3 linked regions of the Stieleria sp. JC731 genome follow. The protein of the gene in region 3 interacts with the protein of the main gene of each other region in a pairwise test. Links are inferred from orthologs where the notes say so. Each region holds a gene or a part of one and is shown on either strand. Other genes may lie near its edges.

Region 1 (5,221 bases), on a different replicon or contig from region 3:
ACAGGGTGCCCAATCGGTCGGCATGGGCAAATGGCTCTGCGAAAACTTCTCGATTGCGAGCGACCTATTCACCCGCGCTAGCGAAGTGCTTGGCTATGACTTAGCTGACCTTTGCCACAACGGACCGGTCGAAAAACTTGACCAAACCGAATTCAGCCAGCCCGCCCTATTCACGGTCGGAATCGCAGCGGCAAAGGTGCTTCAACAAGAACAGCCAGAGCGGCTTGCGAAAGTCACCGCCGCGGCTGGGCTAAGCCTCGGCGAATACACGGCGGTTTGCTTTGCCGGTGGCCTGGAGTTCGAAGACGCACTGAAGCTCGTTCAGCGACGTGGCCAGGCAATGCAAGCGGCCGCAGATGTTGTCCAGAGCGGCATGGCGAGCGTCATTGGCATGGACCTGGAAACGCTATCGGCACTGTGCGAAGAAGTCCGCCAAGACGACGAAGTGCTCCGCCCTGCAAACCTACTGTGCCCAGGAAACATCGCCGTTTCTGGACACATCACGGCACTTGACCGCCTGGAACCCGCCGCTGTTGAAGCCAAGGCGATGAAAGTCATTCGCCTTAGCGTTGCCGGCGCGTTTCACACCTCGCTGATGCAACCCGCTGTTGAAAAGCTGACCGAAGCCTTGGCGGAAATGCCAATCACGGACACCCAAATCCCGGTTTACAGCAACGTCGACGCACAACCGCACCAGTCAGCTGACGAAATTCGCGGACTGCTCAGCCGCCAAGTGACCGAACCGGTCCAATGGGAAGCCTCCATCCGCCGGATGGTCGACGATGGCATCGGCGGCTTTTTTGAAGCAGGCACCGGACGCGTGCTCCGCGGAACACTGAAACGCATTCAACGAAAGCTTCCGACCGACGGTTTCGGCGACGAAGAATAAACACCGGTCCCCTGACACACGAGATTGATTCGCCATGGATATGACACTGAAAGCCGACCTGTCCGGACAGGTCGCGATCGTGACCGGAGCATCGCAGGGGCTTGGCAAAGCCGTCGCGGTTGCCTTGGGAATGAACGGAGCCACGGTTGCCTGCTTGGCGCGAAACGCTGACAAGCTTGCCGACACCGTCAAGGAGATCGAGGCCGCTGGCGGCAAAGCGATCGCCCTTTCCTGCGACGTGACCGACCGCGAAGCGACTGACGCCGCGATCAAGCAAGTCGCTGCAGATCACGGACGCCTGGACATCCTGGTCAACAACGCCGGCATCACACGCGACAAAACGATGCGTGGAATGAGCGACGATGAGTGGGACAGCGTGATTGCGACCAACCTGACCAGCTGCTTCGTTTGCTGCCGTGCAGCCGCCAACGTGATGCGACGCCAAAAATACGGCCGGATCGTCAACATGGCCAGCATTTCAGGCCTGATGGGCAACCCTGGCCAAGCGAACTACTCCGCCAGCAAAGCGGGAATGATCGGAATGACCCGGACCATGAGCAAAGAACTGGTCAATCGCGGCGTCACCGTCAACGCAGTTGCCCCCGGATTCATCGCCAGCGAGATGACTGACGCGATTCCGGCAGCCATTCTGGAAGAAGTCAAAAAGACGATTCCCGCCAAACGCGTCGGAAATCCCGAAGACGTTGCCGCTGCCGTTCTGTTCCTCGCTTCCAAGGATGCAGGCTACATTTCGGGCCAGACCATCGTTGTCGACGGCGGAATGACCGGCTAAACCAATACACGGAGTGTATGTTGGGCGAAGTGAATCCCGGCATATTGACGTCTTTTGCTTGAATCACCTATCTTTTCGGCGAATCAACGAGGCGTCGTAGGGCTCCATCGGCTGACCCGCGTTTGAATCGGGCATGGCGATCCGCCAAAAGTCCCCTTGAACGCATCACCTCCCATTCGAACTTCCCTGTTAAAGAACATAACAAACTGGAGAATCGCTTATGGCTACCGTCGAAGAGCGCGTGGTCGACATCGTTGCTGAACAGCTTGGCGTCGAAAAAGACAAAATCACCCGTGAAACCTCTTTCGTAAACGACCTCGGAGCTGACTCGCTCGACACCGTCGAATTGGTGATGGAACTCGAAGAAGAGTTCAACATCAGCATTCCTGACGAAGCCGCCGAAAAGATCCAAAAGGTTGGCGAAGCCGTCGACTTTATCGAAAACGCACGGGGCGAAGACGCGTAAGTTTTTCGCGCCGATCATAACCCGCGACGGGCGATGCGCACCGCTAATTGCAGTGCTGGCGCATCGCCCGATTTCGATTCAACGTTTCATGTTTTTCTTTGCGATACCTTGCTCGCCAAGGTTCCTTTCTTCCAGGCAGCATGATGGCCCAGGAATCCAATTCTTCAGCGACCACCCCGCATATCTACAAAGGCGAACGTCGCGTTGTTATCACCGGTGTCGGTGTCGTCACACCACTTGCCTCAGAAGTGCCCCTGTTTTGGCAGCGGCTTACCGCAGGTGAAAGTGGCGTCGGCAAGATCACCTTGGTCGATACCACCGAATACAAGGTCCATTTTGCTGGCGAAGTTTACGACTTCTCGCTGGAAGGAATCACCGATCCTCGCGAAGAAAAACGGCTCGATCGGTTCACCCAATTCGCCGTCCATGCTGGCTATCAGGCGATCAACGATTCGAAGCTGGACTTCGATTCGCTCGATCGAACTCGCTGTGGTGTCATCCTGGGCAGCGGCATTGGCGGACTGATCGAAATCGAAAACCAAATTGAACGGATGCTGACCAAGGGCCCTTCCCGCGTCAGCCCATTCACCGTTCCCAAAATGATGGTCAACGCCGCCGGCGGGAACATCTCGATCACCTACGGCCTGAAAGGCCCGAACTATGCAGTCGCGACCGCATGTGCGAGTGCGACCAACGCGATGGGTGACGCACTTCGCAGCATTCGCCTGAACGAAACCGATGTCGTCATCACCGGCGGCAGCGAAGCGGCCCTGACCCGTATGGGACTTGCCGCATTCCAAAACATGAAAGCATTGTCGATGCGAAACGACGAGCCTACAAAGGCCAGTCGACCATTCGACAAGGACCGCGATGGCTTCGTCCTCGGCGAAGGCAGCGGCGTGCTGGTGTTCGAAGAACTTAACCACGCCCTAGCACGTGGCGCGAAGATCTATGGTGAAGTCCTTGGCTACGGAACGACCAGTGACGCCGGCCACATCACCGCACCCGATCCAGAAGGCGTCGGGGCAGCCGCCGCGATGACGGCAGCACTTGCCGATGCCGAGGTCGACCCAACAGCGATCGACTACATCAACGCACACGGCACAAGCACCCCACTGGGCGACATCGCTGAAACGAAAGCGATTAAGCGAGTCTTTGGCGATCACGCCTACAAAACCACCGTCAGCAGCACGAAAAGCTCAATCGGTCACTCACTTGGTGCGAGTGGCGGTATCGAAGCAGTCATCCTGTGCAAGACGCTCGAAACGCAAACAATCGCACCGACAATTAACCTGGATAACCCAGACCCAGAATGCGATTTGGATTACACCGCAAATGAAGCGGCTTCCAAGCCTGTGAAAATTGCGATGAGCAACAGCTTTGGCTTCGGCGGCCACAACGCCTGTGTGGTTGTCGGCAAATACGAAGGCTAAGTGCTTCGCTTAAGCCGATCGTAACCGGGTGCTTTATAGAAAGTACCCATCACAGTCCCTGTGATGCCGGGCATGGATTGCCGGGTGGTGGTTCAGATCCGAAGCGGCAATCCGAAGCGGCACCGCGGAGCGTGCCGGGTACTTTTTTGATAGTTCCCATCACAGTCCCTGTGATGCCGGGCATGGATTGCCGAGTGGCGGCTGCAGAGATGAATCGGCACGGCGGAGCGTGCCGGGTACACTTGGGCAGGCCTGAACTAGTTATCCAAAGTTCGGATGCGATTCTCGATCGCATCGATCAGGCATTCGGGGTTCAGCGGTTTGCAGAACCAGTGATCCGCGCCACCTGATCCGACACTCAGCTCGCTGGCCTCTGGATTCATGCCACTGACAACGAAAATCGCCGAGTCGTCAAACCGATGGTTTTGCCGGATCGTCCGCACCGTTTGGGCGCCGTCACAAACAGGCATCAACATGTCCACCAGAATGATATTTGGTGGTGCAGTGGACGACATATTCTCCAGTGCGGACAAACCGTCCTGGTAGCCTTGAACGCGATAGCCTTTCAGCCGCAGTAGACCTGCGAGCAACTCACGCTCATTTCGATCGTCTTCGACCAACGCGATAGAAACATCTTTGGTCGGCTCAGCTTCTTTCTGTCGCTTCAGCCACTGACAATCATTCAGACGGGCCAGAGCATCATCGATATCGCGGAACGTTGATTCCGCCTCGTCGATTTGCCCAGCCGCGATCAACTCGCGATACAGATGCATACCGACGCTGATCTGCTGTAGATCGTTTCGAATGGCATGCCGCGCCGCAGGTGGAAGACACTGCAACTGAAAACGGTTCGGAAGTGAGTCGGAATCGATCGATTCCCCCGAACGCAATTCACCTCGAATGATCGAGATGTTCTTTGGCGCATCGATCCCTATGCGCGCCTGACCAGCACGAACTTTCAAGAAGTGAAGGCTAATGCCCACCTCTGGAAAAGTCACCTGATCATCGGTCCGTCGTGTGAGTACTAACATATTGGTTTTGCCCCGTCGCCCCTGTGATGGCCGAATTGCCCCCCAGAATGCGGAAATTGAGTAAATTCAACATACGAATTGCCAATCGCCAGTCAACAAAGAAATCCCACCAATGGTTTAGAATTGTGGGTTTTTTTCTTACACTCAACCTGTCGGACAACCGACGGCGTGAACAACCGTAAATCCGGCGAACCCCCGCCCTGTATGTAGAACATATCCGCACACTTTTGGTGCACCCCAAATCAGACAATCCGTCTCGATTGGCGCCACTCTGCCAGCAATAGCGATGCAAACGAACAGGCATTCCGCATTTTCAGTGCGTCGTTAGGAAACAAACTTCGACTGAACGCACACACATAGCTCAGGATCACACCAGGGATTCGCGTACCCACGCACATGCTTTCGCTGAGAAATTAACCGCAATAAACCGTTGATCACTCACGGAGATTGCGGCGTCGATTTTCACAAATCCAAGGTCGCAGTCACAGCGACTTTGGAGGTCAACGAAATACAAGGACGATACTGCAATCGTCCTTCACATGTGCCTTTAAAAAGATAGGCGTTCAGCAACCGCGTAAGCGAACCGTCATGCGGTTCTATCAATGCCAG
Region 2 (6,492 bases), on a different replicon or contig from region 3:
TCGCACTTCATTTGGAATGGAAACGACGCGGTCACGATGTGGACCAAACCCGCCGGCCAAAAGAACGGCTTCTACGATTTCATCGACAAGACCGATCAAGTCAAACCGATTGGACAAGACAAGATGCCTAGCAATGGCCACAACACTTACCTTCCAGCTCCCTATCAGGACTGGATCTTGAACGACACCTACCCCGATCGCGAAACAAGCCGCCAAACGGTTTACCTGTATCACGTGCCAAGTGGTCGCCGTTTTGACCTGGGGCATTTCCCATCACCGAAGGCATACCGCGGCGAATGGCGATGTGACACTCATCCTCGCAGTAGCAATGACGGCACCAAGGTCGCCATCGACAGTCCCCACGATGGTGGCAGGCAGGTCTACTTGCTGGACATCGCCGAGGTAGTCAACTCGATCTAGTCATTAACGCTGATCAAGCCGCTCGTGCAAATTCCAGCGGCTGCCCAGCCAAGAATTGTAATGTTCGATCGGTCGCCCCGCGGTGCTGAGCGATGACGGACTGCGCTGCTCGCCCCAGTTCGTCGGCGGCCGGTTGATCTACAAGACATCGATCGACAAACGCTTCCAGCTCTGTTTCGTTCGCGGTTCGCTTTGCGCCACCAGCTTCGATCAAACGGTTCGCGATCTCTTTAAAGTTACGTGTGTCAGGACCAAAGCAAACCGCACTGCCATACCCCGCGGGCTCCAACATGTTCTGCCCACCCCGATCGACAAAGCTTCCGCCAACGGTCGCGATCTGACCAACGCCCCACCAGTGCCGTAATTCTCCGATGGAGTCGATCAGCAGCACCCGATTCGCATCCCACTGTCCATCCGAACCAAGTCGCTCTGTCGCTTCCAATTTCCGATTCGAACGTCGACGACAAACCAAACCGTTGGACTGGATCAGTTGTGCAACCGAATCGAAACGTTCCCGATGGCGAGGAACCAAAATCAGTCGCAATTCAGGATGAGCTGTGACCAAGCGTTTGTAGATGCGAAGTGCCATCGCCTCTTCGCCTTCTTGAGTGCTGCCGACGATCCATACCCGATGCCATGGATCAACACTGGCCCAATTCAATCGGTTTTGAACCTCGACGGTATCTCGTGAATCCGGTGCGTTGTCAAACTTCAATGCCCCAGTCACGGTCACGACCTCTGGATCGGCACCACAGGCGACGAAACGCTCGGCAGTCGATTTGTCTTGGCAAGCGACCCCGCATAAGTCTGCAAAAATCGGACGCGTCAAACGACTGACACGTTGATAGCCGGCTGAGCTTCGCTCGCTCAATCGGGCATTGATAACCAACACTTCGGTTCCGGCTTGACGAGACAAGCGAACCAAATTGGGCCAAAGTTCCAACTCGACAAGGATCAATTTGCGAGGCATCAATCGTCGAAGCGTTCGGCGAACGGCCCAGGAAAAATCCAATGGGCAAAAGAAAACTTGATCGCTTCCAAAACGCTGCACAGCGAGATCGTAACCGGTGTCGGTACTGGTGCTCACGACGATCGGCGTCGTGGGATCCAATCGCGTCAACTTAGCAACCAGATCGACGATTAGGTTGACCTCGCCAACGCTGACCGCATGGATCCAAATCGGTGATCGCCCCGGCCCGCCACAGATCCGCTTTGCTTTGGACTTGGAGATGCCGAACAGTTTTTCGCTGATCCCACGTCGATAGCGTCCATGACGGACAATGCGATAAGCGATCCACGGGGATGCCAGCGTCAACGCAACCAGATAGACGAAGTTCGCGAACATGGCGGAATCCTTTCCCAGCCTTGGCTAAAGCGATCGATACACCAACCCTATCACTTGTCGCATCCAAACCGATCGGTCTGAAACGCTGTTTACCTGCGTTCAGACGTTCGGCTGTCAAACGACAAGCCAGACTACTTTCTCATACAGCAGGATTTGTACTTCTTACCGCTGCCACAGGGGCACGGATCGTTGCGACCGACTTTGACACCGACGTTGCGAATCGGTTCAGGCTTTTCGTCCGTCGCTTGATTGCTGGCTTCGGCAGCCTGCTGAGCTGCGGTTTGTGTTGCAGCCTTGGTTGCGGTTGCCGATGACGACTCGCTGGTAATCGACCGAGCCTCATCGTGGCGGGCTTTTGCATCGACCCAAGTACTACGAATGAAGTCCTGATTGAACGACTCCATACGGAAGACCAGGCCGGTAACCTGCTCACCAACCGACTCCCACATCTGATCAAACAGACGCATGCCTTCGCGTTTGTATTCGACTTTGGGATCCAGCTGAGCGTAGCCTTTCAAACCGACGCTGCTGCGCAGGTGATCCATCGTTAGCAGGTGGTTTTTCCACGCGTCGTCCACAATGTTCAACAGGATCTGACGTTCCATCCGACGCATTTCTGGGTGGAAACGATCATCAACTGCGCCGCTGACGGCCAATTGCAATTCATCGCGGTTCATCCGCGAGAAGTCTTCGGCATCAACCGATGCGCCCAGTTCGACCTTCATCCATTCGACCAAGTCGGCAAGCTTATTGTTGCCGCTGGTCGCGACTGCCGCTGTCTTATCGTCTTGAACGTTCGCAAACAGATCCGCAACCCGTTTTTGAGCCTCATTCATCAAAGGCTCCGCCGCATTAGCCATGTCGCGACTAAAAACGGTGAGTTGAGTTTTCAAGTCGTCACGGTTCAGCGGCACTTCATCGACGGCGAGTGCCTTTTCGAACCGACGCGAAATCCAGTCAACCAAGCCTTCGCGATTGAGGACAACCTGGGCACCTTGTTGAACGGTGAACTGTGAAATCCCGGCCAGGGCAGGGTACTCCGTTTCCTTTTCCGCGTAGGCCTGTTCGGCGCGTGTGACCAATTCATGTGTCACACTTCGACGGTCTTCGACGTCGCGGAATTCTTCCGGTGTGGTTTCGATTCCGAACCGATAACGCATCCAGCCACAGAGCATCCGCAGGCCATAGTCGGCGTCCAGCAAAGGCTCGCCTTCGCTTAGGTCGACTGATTCGATACGTTGATGAGCCTTCTCGATCAATTCCTTGATCAAGTCGTCTCGATCCATGTTCTTGAGCTGGTGGTCTTGATAGTTGGTTTCCAAAGCGGTGTTGGCCCACTTCGCCATCGCTTTGAGGTTCCATTCGTCTTCCATGCCTTGTGGCAGGTTTTCTTCGACGATTTCTTCGACGGTGACTTCGGCAGATCGCTCGGCTTGTTCACGAGCGTAGGCATCGGCCATCGACATTTCCATGTTCTGGAAATCCTTGGGCTCGAGCACGCATCCCAGCTTTCCACCGGCGAACGCGGCAAACATATCGACGCCGTAGTCTGGATCCAGAAACGTATCAACTTGCTTTTCGATCTGGGATTGAATCAGTTCCAAGATCATGTCGCGAGAGCTGTGACCATCCAACAGGTTTTGTCGGTATCGGTAAACCCGTTTTCGCTGTTCGTCCATGACTTCGTCATAGTCCAACAAGCTCTTTCGCATTTCGAAGTTGCGTTCTTCGACTTTCTTTTGTGCGGCTGCAATACGGCGTGTGACAAGCTTGGATTCCAGTGGCTCGTCCTCACGCATGCCGATGCGTTCCATCATGTTCTTAACCCACTCACCCGCGAAGATCCGCATCAGATCGTCTTCGAGTGAAAGGAAGAAGCGACTCGAACCGGGGTCGCCTTGTCGACCACAACGGCCCCGCAACTGAAGGTCGATTCGGCGTGATTCGTGGCGTTCGGTACCGAGTACACAAAGTCCGCCGAGTTCACGGATGTGTACGCCTTGCTCGCTCATCCCTTCGGCTTTATCAAACGATTCGACCAGCTCGTTCCATTCATCATCGGGAACATCAAGTCGGGTGTCGTATTTGTGCTGCAACTGAGCCCAAGCTTTGTTCTCGGGGTTACCGCCCAAGATAATGTCGGTACCACGACCGGCCATGTTGGTTGCGATCGTGACGGCAAACTTTCGTCCAGCCTGTGCGACGATGTCGGCCTCACGTTGGTGTTGTTTCGCGTTGAGGACTTGGTGCTCGATGCCACGTCGTTCGAGTAGGCGGCTTAGCTTTTCACTCTTTTCGATACTGACCGTACCGACAAGAACGGGGCGTCCTTTGTATTCGATCACGGTGATCTTTGACCGTGGGAAGTCTTGGACTTCCTTTTCCCCCTTGGCGACAAACTTGATCTGTTCGTCGTTCTCTTCCTTGATGTCACCCCAATATTCTTTTCCATCTTTGGTGACGATCACGTCCCACTTGACCGTGCGTTCGATCTCTTCAGCCAAGGCCTTGAACTTATATTCCTCGGTCAGATAAATGACGTCGGGATATTCGATTCGCTGCAAACCACGATTGGTCGGGATCGCGACGACGTCCAGCTTGTAGATTTTCCAAAACTCGTTCGCTTCGGTCATCGCCGTACCGGTCATACCGGACAGTTTCTTGTACATCTTGAAGATGTTCTGCAGCGATGCGGTCGCAAACGTTTGCGTTTCCGGTTTGATCGGCACGCCTTCTTTGGCTTCAACGGCTTGGTGCAAACCGTCGGACCATTGACGTCCATCCATCAGACGTCCGGTGAATTCGTCAACGATCACAATCTGGCGATCTTTAACGACGTAATTGACGTCCAGCTTGTATAGGAAGTGTGCTTTCAGAGCGTTATCGATCAGGTGGGGCCATTCCATGTTGCCCGCCGTGTAGAAGCTTTCCACACCGGCTAGCTTTTCAGCCTCGCGCACACCTTCGTCGGTCAACGTGACGTTGCGTCCCTTTTCGTCGACGGTGAAGTGCACGTCTTGTTGCAGCGAACGCGCGACACGGTCCGCGTCGGCATAGCGTCCCAAGTCCATCTCGCTCGGACCGCTGATGATCAACGGGGTCCGCGCTTCGTCGATCAAGATATTGTCGACTTCGTCGATGATCGCGTAGTTCAATGGGCCTTGGCACTGTTGAACTTCAGGCGGAAAACGATCGTCGCCTTGAGCAGCGGGGCGCATGTTGTCACGCAAGTAATCGAAACCGAATTCGTTGTTCGTTCCGTACGTGATATCACAACGATAGGCGGCTTGTTTCTCGTGAGTCGACATGCCCGATTGGATCGCGTTGACCGTTAATCCAAGGTTCATGTACAGCGGCGCCATCCACTCCATGTCACGGCGGGCCAAATAGTCGTTGACCGTAATGACGTGAACGCCTTTGCCTTCCAGTGCGTTTAGATAGGCGGGCAAGGTTGCGACCAGTGTTTTACCTTCACCAGTCACCATTTCGGCGATCTTGCCGGAGTGAAGCACCATCCCACCGATCAACTGGACGTCGTAGTGACGCATGCCCAGGAATCGCTTGCCACCTTCGCGGCAGACGGCGAAGGCATCGATGAGGATGTCATCGAGAGATTCGCCATCGCGAATACGCTTGCGAAAGATCTGCGTTTGCTCACGCAGCTCGTCATCGCTCATCGCAGCGTATTTGGGCTCCAAGGCTGTAATCTCGTCCGCCTGGGCTCGCAACGTCGCGACTTGGCGCGCGTTGGCCGAACCAAATACCGACGTAACACCTCGCTCAAACGAGCTCAGCAACCCGCCAAAGGCTGCTCCGGTAATATCCACAAGAGTTTCAAAAAACGACATCGTTGAATCGTTGGTTGGTTTCGATCGATCGCTCGCAGGGCAATTCCAAAGGCATCCGAGCCTTTTCATTCGCCGGAACTGGTTCATTCGCTGGAACGGGTTAATTCGCCGGACCAGCGGACAGATTGGCAGCGCAGCCCGTCTACGTCCAGATCAGCCAATTTCGGGCCAAATTCGCATCCGCCGAGTTGTCTCGACAGAAAGCCGGGTTGGCCTCATACGCAGCGAGTAAAGCTAAACGCTTTGGGCGACTTAGGTTAGGGTGTTTCGGCGGAGGGGTCAACGCCGATCAAAAACTGTCCGATTTTCATCGTTTCTGTATGCCAATACCCCACAACGACCGGCTAACGAAATTTGCCTCTCTGAGCTAAACTGCCCCCGTCGGCCGAAATGTCTCTCGATCGACGCGAGATGACAGCCAGCCCCCCGACCCATTGATTGCACAAACAACGTGTCGCCCGATCCCTGATCGCAAAATAAGAGATCTGTTTCGAGAGCTCAATTTTGAAGACTTGATACCTGAGCCGGCCGATTGGCTCTCCCCAGACCAAGTTTTCTCAAATGACGCTAGCAACCGTGAAGCACTGCTAGCAAGCCGCTTGAATTCTTAGCGAACCACCGACAGTGCAACCAAATCACCGTTTTATAGTTTTGCCGATCGAAGATTCGCGATTGAACACGTGAACGCTTGATCGCACGAAAAATGCTGTCCGACACGACCAACGACTGCCCGTTTCCTGTTTCGGTTGCTTAAGGCAGCCGACATCGAACCACCCGGCCGTCCCTTTTCGAACACCGCTGACCTATTCCGTCCATGAACGCCCAGCCGAAATCTGAAACGCCAAAATCTGAAAAGCCACTTCGTATCGCGATCGGAGG
Region 3 (5,853 bases):
TCCGCCGAAGCGAAGTTCGTGGGGAACACCCCCAGACGCCCTGAAAAGCCCTTAACAGGGTCAACGCAGCCAGTTTTTGGTTAATTTTGCCGCGAAATGAACGTTTTTGCGCCATTCTGAACTTGCCCCGCATCAATAATTAACCGTTTCTTAACGCACCGTCATTTTCGGCACCGATCGTGCAGAACCGACGGCCCGTACGCATCTGTGTAGTTCGCTACAGACATTAGAATTGATGGATCTCTGGTTTGCAATCGCGTTTATCGCCGCAGTTTCCGGCTTGGCATTTCTCGCCGGCAGGAAGCTCTCGCTGAACGTCTACAGCAACCGACCTCTGCTATTGGCCGAGTGCATCCTCTTTCTTTTGATTTTCGCGTTCGGAACTGCCAACAGGCTGACCTGGGCGAGTGCCTTTTCGACACCCGCAGTGATGGGCTGGTCGAACTGGCTACCGATCTTCCTCGCGTTCACTGCCGGACTCGCTCTTCACGCCGAAGGCTTGCGAGTGAGTTGGCGACGCGCTACATCGGTTGCCATGCTGTTTCTATCTGTCGGCTTTCTGACTCAGCCGGTTCTTCGCGCAAACTTTTACCCCGTCACGCTCGATGCTCAGGCAACCTGGCAGGACAACGTTTGTTTGCAAAGTAGCGAATCGAGTTGTGGACCGGCGGCGGCGGCAACTTTGCTGCACCACCATTCGCTGCTTCCAAGTGCGACTCAGCGGCTGGGTTGGTCGGGACAATCGCCCGAGGCCATGCTTGCCAAAGTTTGTTTGACGAGCCGTCAAGGCACATCTTCGCTCGGTCTTGTACGCGGACTGAGACTTGCAATCGATGGTGGACATCACTCGGTCCAAGTCGCTAGCCAAAATCCGACCGCATGGGAACACCGCGGCCAACTTCCGAACCTGTCCGTTATCTGTTTCCGTGGTGGCAATCACGACGATACCGTTCGTCGGTTGCTCGGTACCGATGGCGAAGCGCATGCGGTCGTCGTCTACGGTCGTGCATCACACGGACGCTGGAAAGTTGGCGATCCCGCTGTCGGAATTCGCTACTTCAGCGATGAAGAGTTTCGCCAAGTGTTCACTGGTGAAGCCATCTATCTTGTTGATCATGCGGACTGAAACCGATTCCGTCACGGGATCGCCTGCTCGTCTGCAGCAATGCCAAGTGGCTTTCGTCAACGACTGATCGCTTGGTGTACGCCGTGTTGCTGGTGACTTCGCAGGTTGCAAATTGTCAAGATTGACCTACCGCGTATGCGGGGGAAGTGGTAACGTATTGACAAGCGCGTCGCATACCGGCGGGCGGGTCCGAACACAGCCAGATGTGATAAGAATATCATCCTGTGCAATGCCCCGATCGCCGGCGTGTGACATGACCTGAACCCTTTTCGGGCTGGTTGACGTTTTCTTTTCAAAGATCACATCGCTCGGTCACAAATCGGTTCTGTTGTGTCAATCTTTTCGTTGAAGTCTTGCCATCGTTGACTTCGCACCGTCGATTCTTTCTGCGGTAGCAATCAAGCATGGCAACTAGGTCGACGACAACGTTCGACGCGTGTGAATAGAGCCCTAGTTCGTTTCCACGTCTCTTCGCATAACGTTGTCTGCTTCCGAATCTGATGCCCCAAATCCGGCAAGTTCGTCGTCGGACGTTCCATCTCTTCCATCGCAAGAAGATGATTCCAACGAACGATTCGATCGTGTCGAGGATACACCGTCTACTGATGCGCGTTCATCTGATGCACTGCCCGCAGATGCGTCGATGACCGATGCGCCCGAAGTCCGCTTGGTTTCATCACCACGCAACCAAGAGGGTGAACTTGATCACGCCGACAAAATTACTCGCTGCCAAGAACTGATTGACTATCAGTTCAAAGATGTCGAACTGCTTCGCAACGCACTGACACATGCGTCAGGCGCTTCACACCGGTTAGCCAGCAACGAGCGGCTCGAGTTCCTTGGCGATGCAGTCCTCGGCTTTGTCGTGTGCTCATGGCTATACGACGAATACCCCGAATACAACGAAGGCGATTTGACCAAGATCAAATCAGCTGTTGTCAGTCGTCGGACCTGTGGAAAGGTCGCATGCCACATCGGTTTAGACGAATGCCTAATCGTTGGCCGTGGCGTGACCCGAAATCGCAGCTACCCGAGGTCATTGGTCAGTGACGTCTTCGAATCGATTGTCGCGGCACTTTACATTGACGGTGGTCATGAAGTGGTCCGCGAACGACTGATCCGTTGGCTTCGGCGCGAAGTCGAATCGGCGGTCCAAAGCCAAGGTGCGACGAACTACAAGTCGACTTTGCAACAGCGTGCCCAACGCGATATTGCTTGCACCCCTCAATATCGACTCAAGCGAGAAATGGGACCGGATCACCGTAAGTCATTCTTGATTAGCGCGGTGATCGATGGCAGTGAGTTTACCGCCGCATGGGGAAGCAACAAGAAAGAAGCAGAACAAAAGGCTGCTGCGAACGCGCTCGCCGAAATGAACGGCGAACCTGTTCCCTATCCTTTGACGGATGACTTCAGCGTGGGCGACTTGGGCCCCGGCGAGCATCCCTGAATCGCTATTCGCCTTTCAGCCTATCCGCCAACGCCAAGAACTCCGCAGGCAGCTTCTTGGGCTTGCCTTCCGGATCGACACACGCGATCACTGAGTCGCCTTCGGCTAGCAACATCTCGCCACGAAGGACACGGTAGCGATGTCGAATTCGCACCTTTCGCAACTCAGTCGTGGTGACCTCGACTTGCAATAGGTCATCGAAATCGGCCGGCGCGAAATAACGCACGTTCATTTCGGTGACCACCAACATCCGCCCGGAATCTTCGATCTGCTTGTACGGCATCCCTCCGGCACGCAACATCTCGACTCGCGCGTCTTCGAAATAATTCAAGTAGTTGGAATGGTGCACCCGACGTTGCCCATCGGTTTGGTGGTACCCAACGCGAAGTTCGTGAACGTAGTGCAAAAGTGCGTCACTCATTAATCAGCCTATTGATCATCTAACAGTCTTGGGATGCAGCAATGTAGTCTCCACCGGACAGTTGATGCCACGGGTTGCACCGATGGGGAGTTCGGCACGGCGGAGCGTGCCGGGTACTCTGTTGATAGTCCCCATCACAGTCCCTGTGATGATGGGCATGGTTTCCGTGCGGTAGGTATTGAGCCGGAGTTCGGCACGGCGGAGCAGGCCGGGTAGATTGCCCTTTCTGCTGACGAGTTTGTGTGGAAATCAGCGGCTCTAGATGCATTGTGCGGATGTTGGGTTCACCGCGAAGGCTACAATATGCCGCTTCCCCCTTTGCCTTTCCTGCCTTTGAGACGATTCAAGATGAAGCGAAGCATTCTGTTTTCCTGCGTACTGATGTTACTCGCCCTGCCATCAGCAAAGGCTGTCGAACCGGTTCGCATGGGCAGCGGCGACATGACATTTGAAACGGTTCCGGGCTGGGGACTGCGGCCTGACGGAAACTCTCCGCTGGGATCAACGCACGGCGGAGTCGTGATCGATAAGAAAGGCAACATCTACACCAGTGCCAATGCTGGTGTTTTCGTATTCTCACCCGATGGCAAAGTCATTCACACCTATTTAGGCGATGACTACACCAGCTTGCATGACATCGAAATCCGTGAAGAAGATGGCGAGGAATACATCTACGGTGCTCGCAACAACAACGCGGAAGGGATCAAGTTTCGAGTCCGAGGCGGGGATGTCGTCTTACGGCTACCGTTCCCTGAAGAGTCAGGCTTGCAACTGAAACGCTTCAGCCCTACTGCCATCACCGTCGCAGGTAACGGCGACATCTATCTTTCCGATGGCTACGCCAGTAACTACATCTTCGTCTTTGATAAAAACGGCAAATACCTACGTCACTTCGGAAAGAAGGGCAACGGGATGAAAGAGTTCAACACCGCCCACGGGATGACGTTAGACACTCGCTACGAACCGAACCGCCTGCTGATTTGTGACCGGAACCACGAACCCAAAGGTCGCTTGCTACACTACGATCTTGAAGGCAACTTTATCGAAGAAGTCATTACCGGTCTTGGGATGCCGACGTCGGTTGCGATTTCAGGCGATTTCGTCTCCGTTCCGGATTTGCACGGTCGCTTGGTAGTCCTGGATAAAACCAACACGATCATTGCGGTCTTGGGAAACAATCCCGATCGCGCCAAAGGCCGTAATTTCAACGTGCCACAATCCGAATGGGTCGAAGGGATCTTCAGCGGGACGCATGGATCTTACTGGGACGAATCTGGCAACCTATACGTTCAAGACTGGAACGTTTCGGGACGCCTGATGAAGCTGGTTCGGGTAGATTTGCAGCCGAATTGACCAGACCGAAGCTAAACACGTAAACTTTTCGGTTTTCAGTTTTTGGGTAACCGACGCGGCAACGAAATCACGTCCGCCGGATCGGCGCTGCCCAGACAACCGCGGAGTGCCGAAAAGACGAGGCCGACATGGAATCAGATCAGGGAAGCGGTGGTTCAGGAACCAAATTCGAAACGATGCGTGGACGGAACTTTCCGGCTCTGCGTCAGTTCACCATTTTTTTGGAAAACCGCGTCGGCCAATTATTGGAAGTCGTCCGGCGATTCGAAGGCACCGGAATTCGCATTTGTGCGCTTTCGATAAACGATGCGGCTGAGTGCGCTTTCGTTCGCTTCCTCGTGAGCGATGCCGACCGAGGACGAGAGATCCTCGAACGGAGTGGACTGGCACTGATCGAAACCGATCTTATCGGTGTTCAGTTGCCAGAAGGACCACAGCCGTTGCTGCGAGTCTGCACGGCGCTGCTGCAAGCGGAGCTAAACATCATCCAGACCTACCCCTTGATCATCCGACCCTACGGGAAACCCGCGGTCGCGATCATGGTGGAAAACATCGAGGTCGCGATGGAGACGCTTAACGAGAAAGGCTTTACGATCATCACCGAGGGCGATCTAGACGACAACCCATCGGTGGATCAGTAACGGCTCTCTGGCGACAACAGCGGGGAACACTGCTGAAGGAGAGCGGTTTTCGAGCTACGAGTTTCTAGACCGCGCGGGATTCAATCGCGTGGCGGCTTGACGTCCTTTGTCGCAGCCGAACTTGTTTGCGAAGCCCGACGATTCTCTCGTTGGATCGCGTCGTAAACTTCTTGGCGGTGCACTGGGATGGATTGCGGTGCTTCGATACCCAAGCGGACTTTGTCGCCACGGATATCGACGATCGTGACAACAACGTCGTCGCCAATCATGATGCTTTCATCGCGGTGTCGGGATAGGACCAGCATGTTGGCCTCGACATCATTGAATACAAGAGGTACGGAATTAGCAATTTACGGGCATGCGGATTTCCTGGTATCAGAATCGACATCATGTCGCACTAAACACCTTCCACATTGGATTAGGAGAGTGACCGGCACTTACAGCGGCCCTTCGCCAGGGGAGTTCATCGTCGTAAGTGACTCACAATTTGATATCGTTTGCCAGAAGTCGGCAGATACCGGTCGTGACGATCACTCCCTCCAGCCCGGTTGATTCGAAGTTCGCGCTTCCACGGGTGAACCAACCCTCAATCGCTCCGAACAGACGTTGCAAGCGTTGCAGACGGCATCGTTCAAGGCACCGATCGATGCAGCCAACGCCCTGACGGCCAACCGCAGAGAAGCACACCCAACGCGGTTTCTTCGGGCTCAACACAACTGCGGTACGCTTGGTGACAAAGAAATATTCGCCACGATGACGGTCAAAGACGCCTTGATTCGCAGCTCAGGTCGCCTTCGTCCCGGTCCGCAACGGCCCAGCAAGAATGTGCCCCCAGCATGAATCGGGGCACAACCGATCGAGT

Evidence for each region. The genes of interacting proteins can lie anywhere in the genome.
Region 1: the proteins of LOC67_RS26520 (region 3) and LOC67_RS07155 interact in binary tests that used the Escherichia coli proteins (3 or more experiments, as listed by UniProt). The link is inferred for Stieleria sp. JC731 from one-to-one orthologs.
Region 2: the proteins of LOC67_RS26520 (region 3) and LOC67_RS27515 interact in binary tests that used the Escherichia coli proteins (3 or more experiments, as listed by UniProt). The link is inferred for Stieleria sp. JC731 from one-to-one orthologs.

The regions. Positions count from the first base shown.
Region 1 is NZ_JAJKFQ010000002.1:372,923-378,143, forward strand. Bases 529-3,525 are described here. They hold LOC67_RS07155 (acyl carrier protein), read left to right. Parts: upstream 529-1,902; coding sequence 1,903-2,148; downstream 2,149-3,525. Other genes in these bases: fabD (ACP S-malonyltransferase), read left to right, coding at 529-889; fabG (3-oxoacyl-[acyl-carrier-protein] reductase), read left to right, coding at 924-1,682; fabF (beta-ketoacyl-ACP synthase II), read left to right, coding at 2,289-3,525. In the rest of the region: more of fabD, read left to right, coding at 1-528; more of fabF, read left to right, coding at 3,526-3,581; response regulator, read right to left, coding at 3,839-4,612; hypothetical protein, read right to left, coding at 5,075-5,221. UniProt on the Escherichia coli protein: Carrier of the growing fatty acid chain in fatty acid biosynthesis.
Region 2 is NZ_JAJKFQ010000001.1:1,491,523-1,498,014, reverse strand. The notes cover bases 1,697-5,964. They hold LOC67_RS27515 (preprotein translocase subunit SecA), read right to left. Parts: upstream 5,614-5,964; coding sequence 1,897-5,613; downstream 1,697-1,896. Other genes in these bases: LOC67_RS05035 (3-deoxy-D-manno-octulosonic acid transferase), read right to left, coding at 1,697-1,765. In the rest of the region: hypothetical protein, read left to right, coding at 1-420; more of 3-deoxy-D-manno-octulosonic acid transferase, read right to left, coding at 434-1,696; rpiB (ribose 5-phosphate isomerase B), read left to right, coding at 6,428-6,492. UniProt on the Escherichia coli protein: Required for protein export, interacts with the SecYEG preprotein conducting channel.
Region 3 is NZ_JAJKFQ010000029.1:469,047-474,899, forward strand. What follows is about bases 1,290-4,239. They hold LOC67_RS26520 (acyl-CoA thioesterase), read right to left. Parts: upstream 2,998-4,239; coding sequence 2,581-2,997; downstream 1,290-2,580. Other genes in these bases: rnc (ribonuclease III), read left to right, coding at 1,608-2,576; LOC67_RS26525 (6-bladed beta-propeller), read left to right, coding at 3,346-4,239. Also shown: peptidase C39, read left to right, coding at 236-1,126; more of 6-bladed beta-propeller, read left to right, coding at 4,240-4,350; acetolactate synthase, read left to right, coding at 4,479-4,991; carbon storage regulator CsrA, read right to left, coding at 5,072-5,296.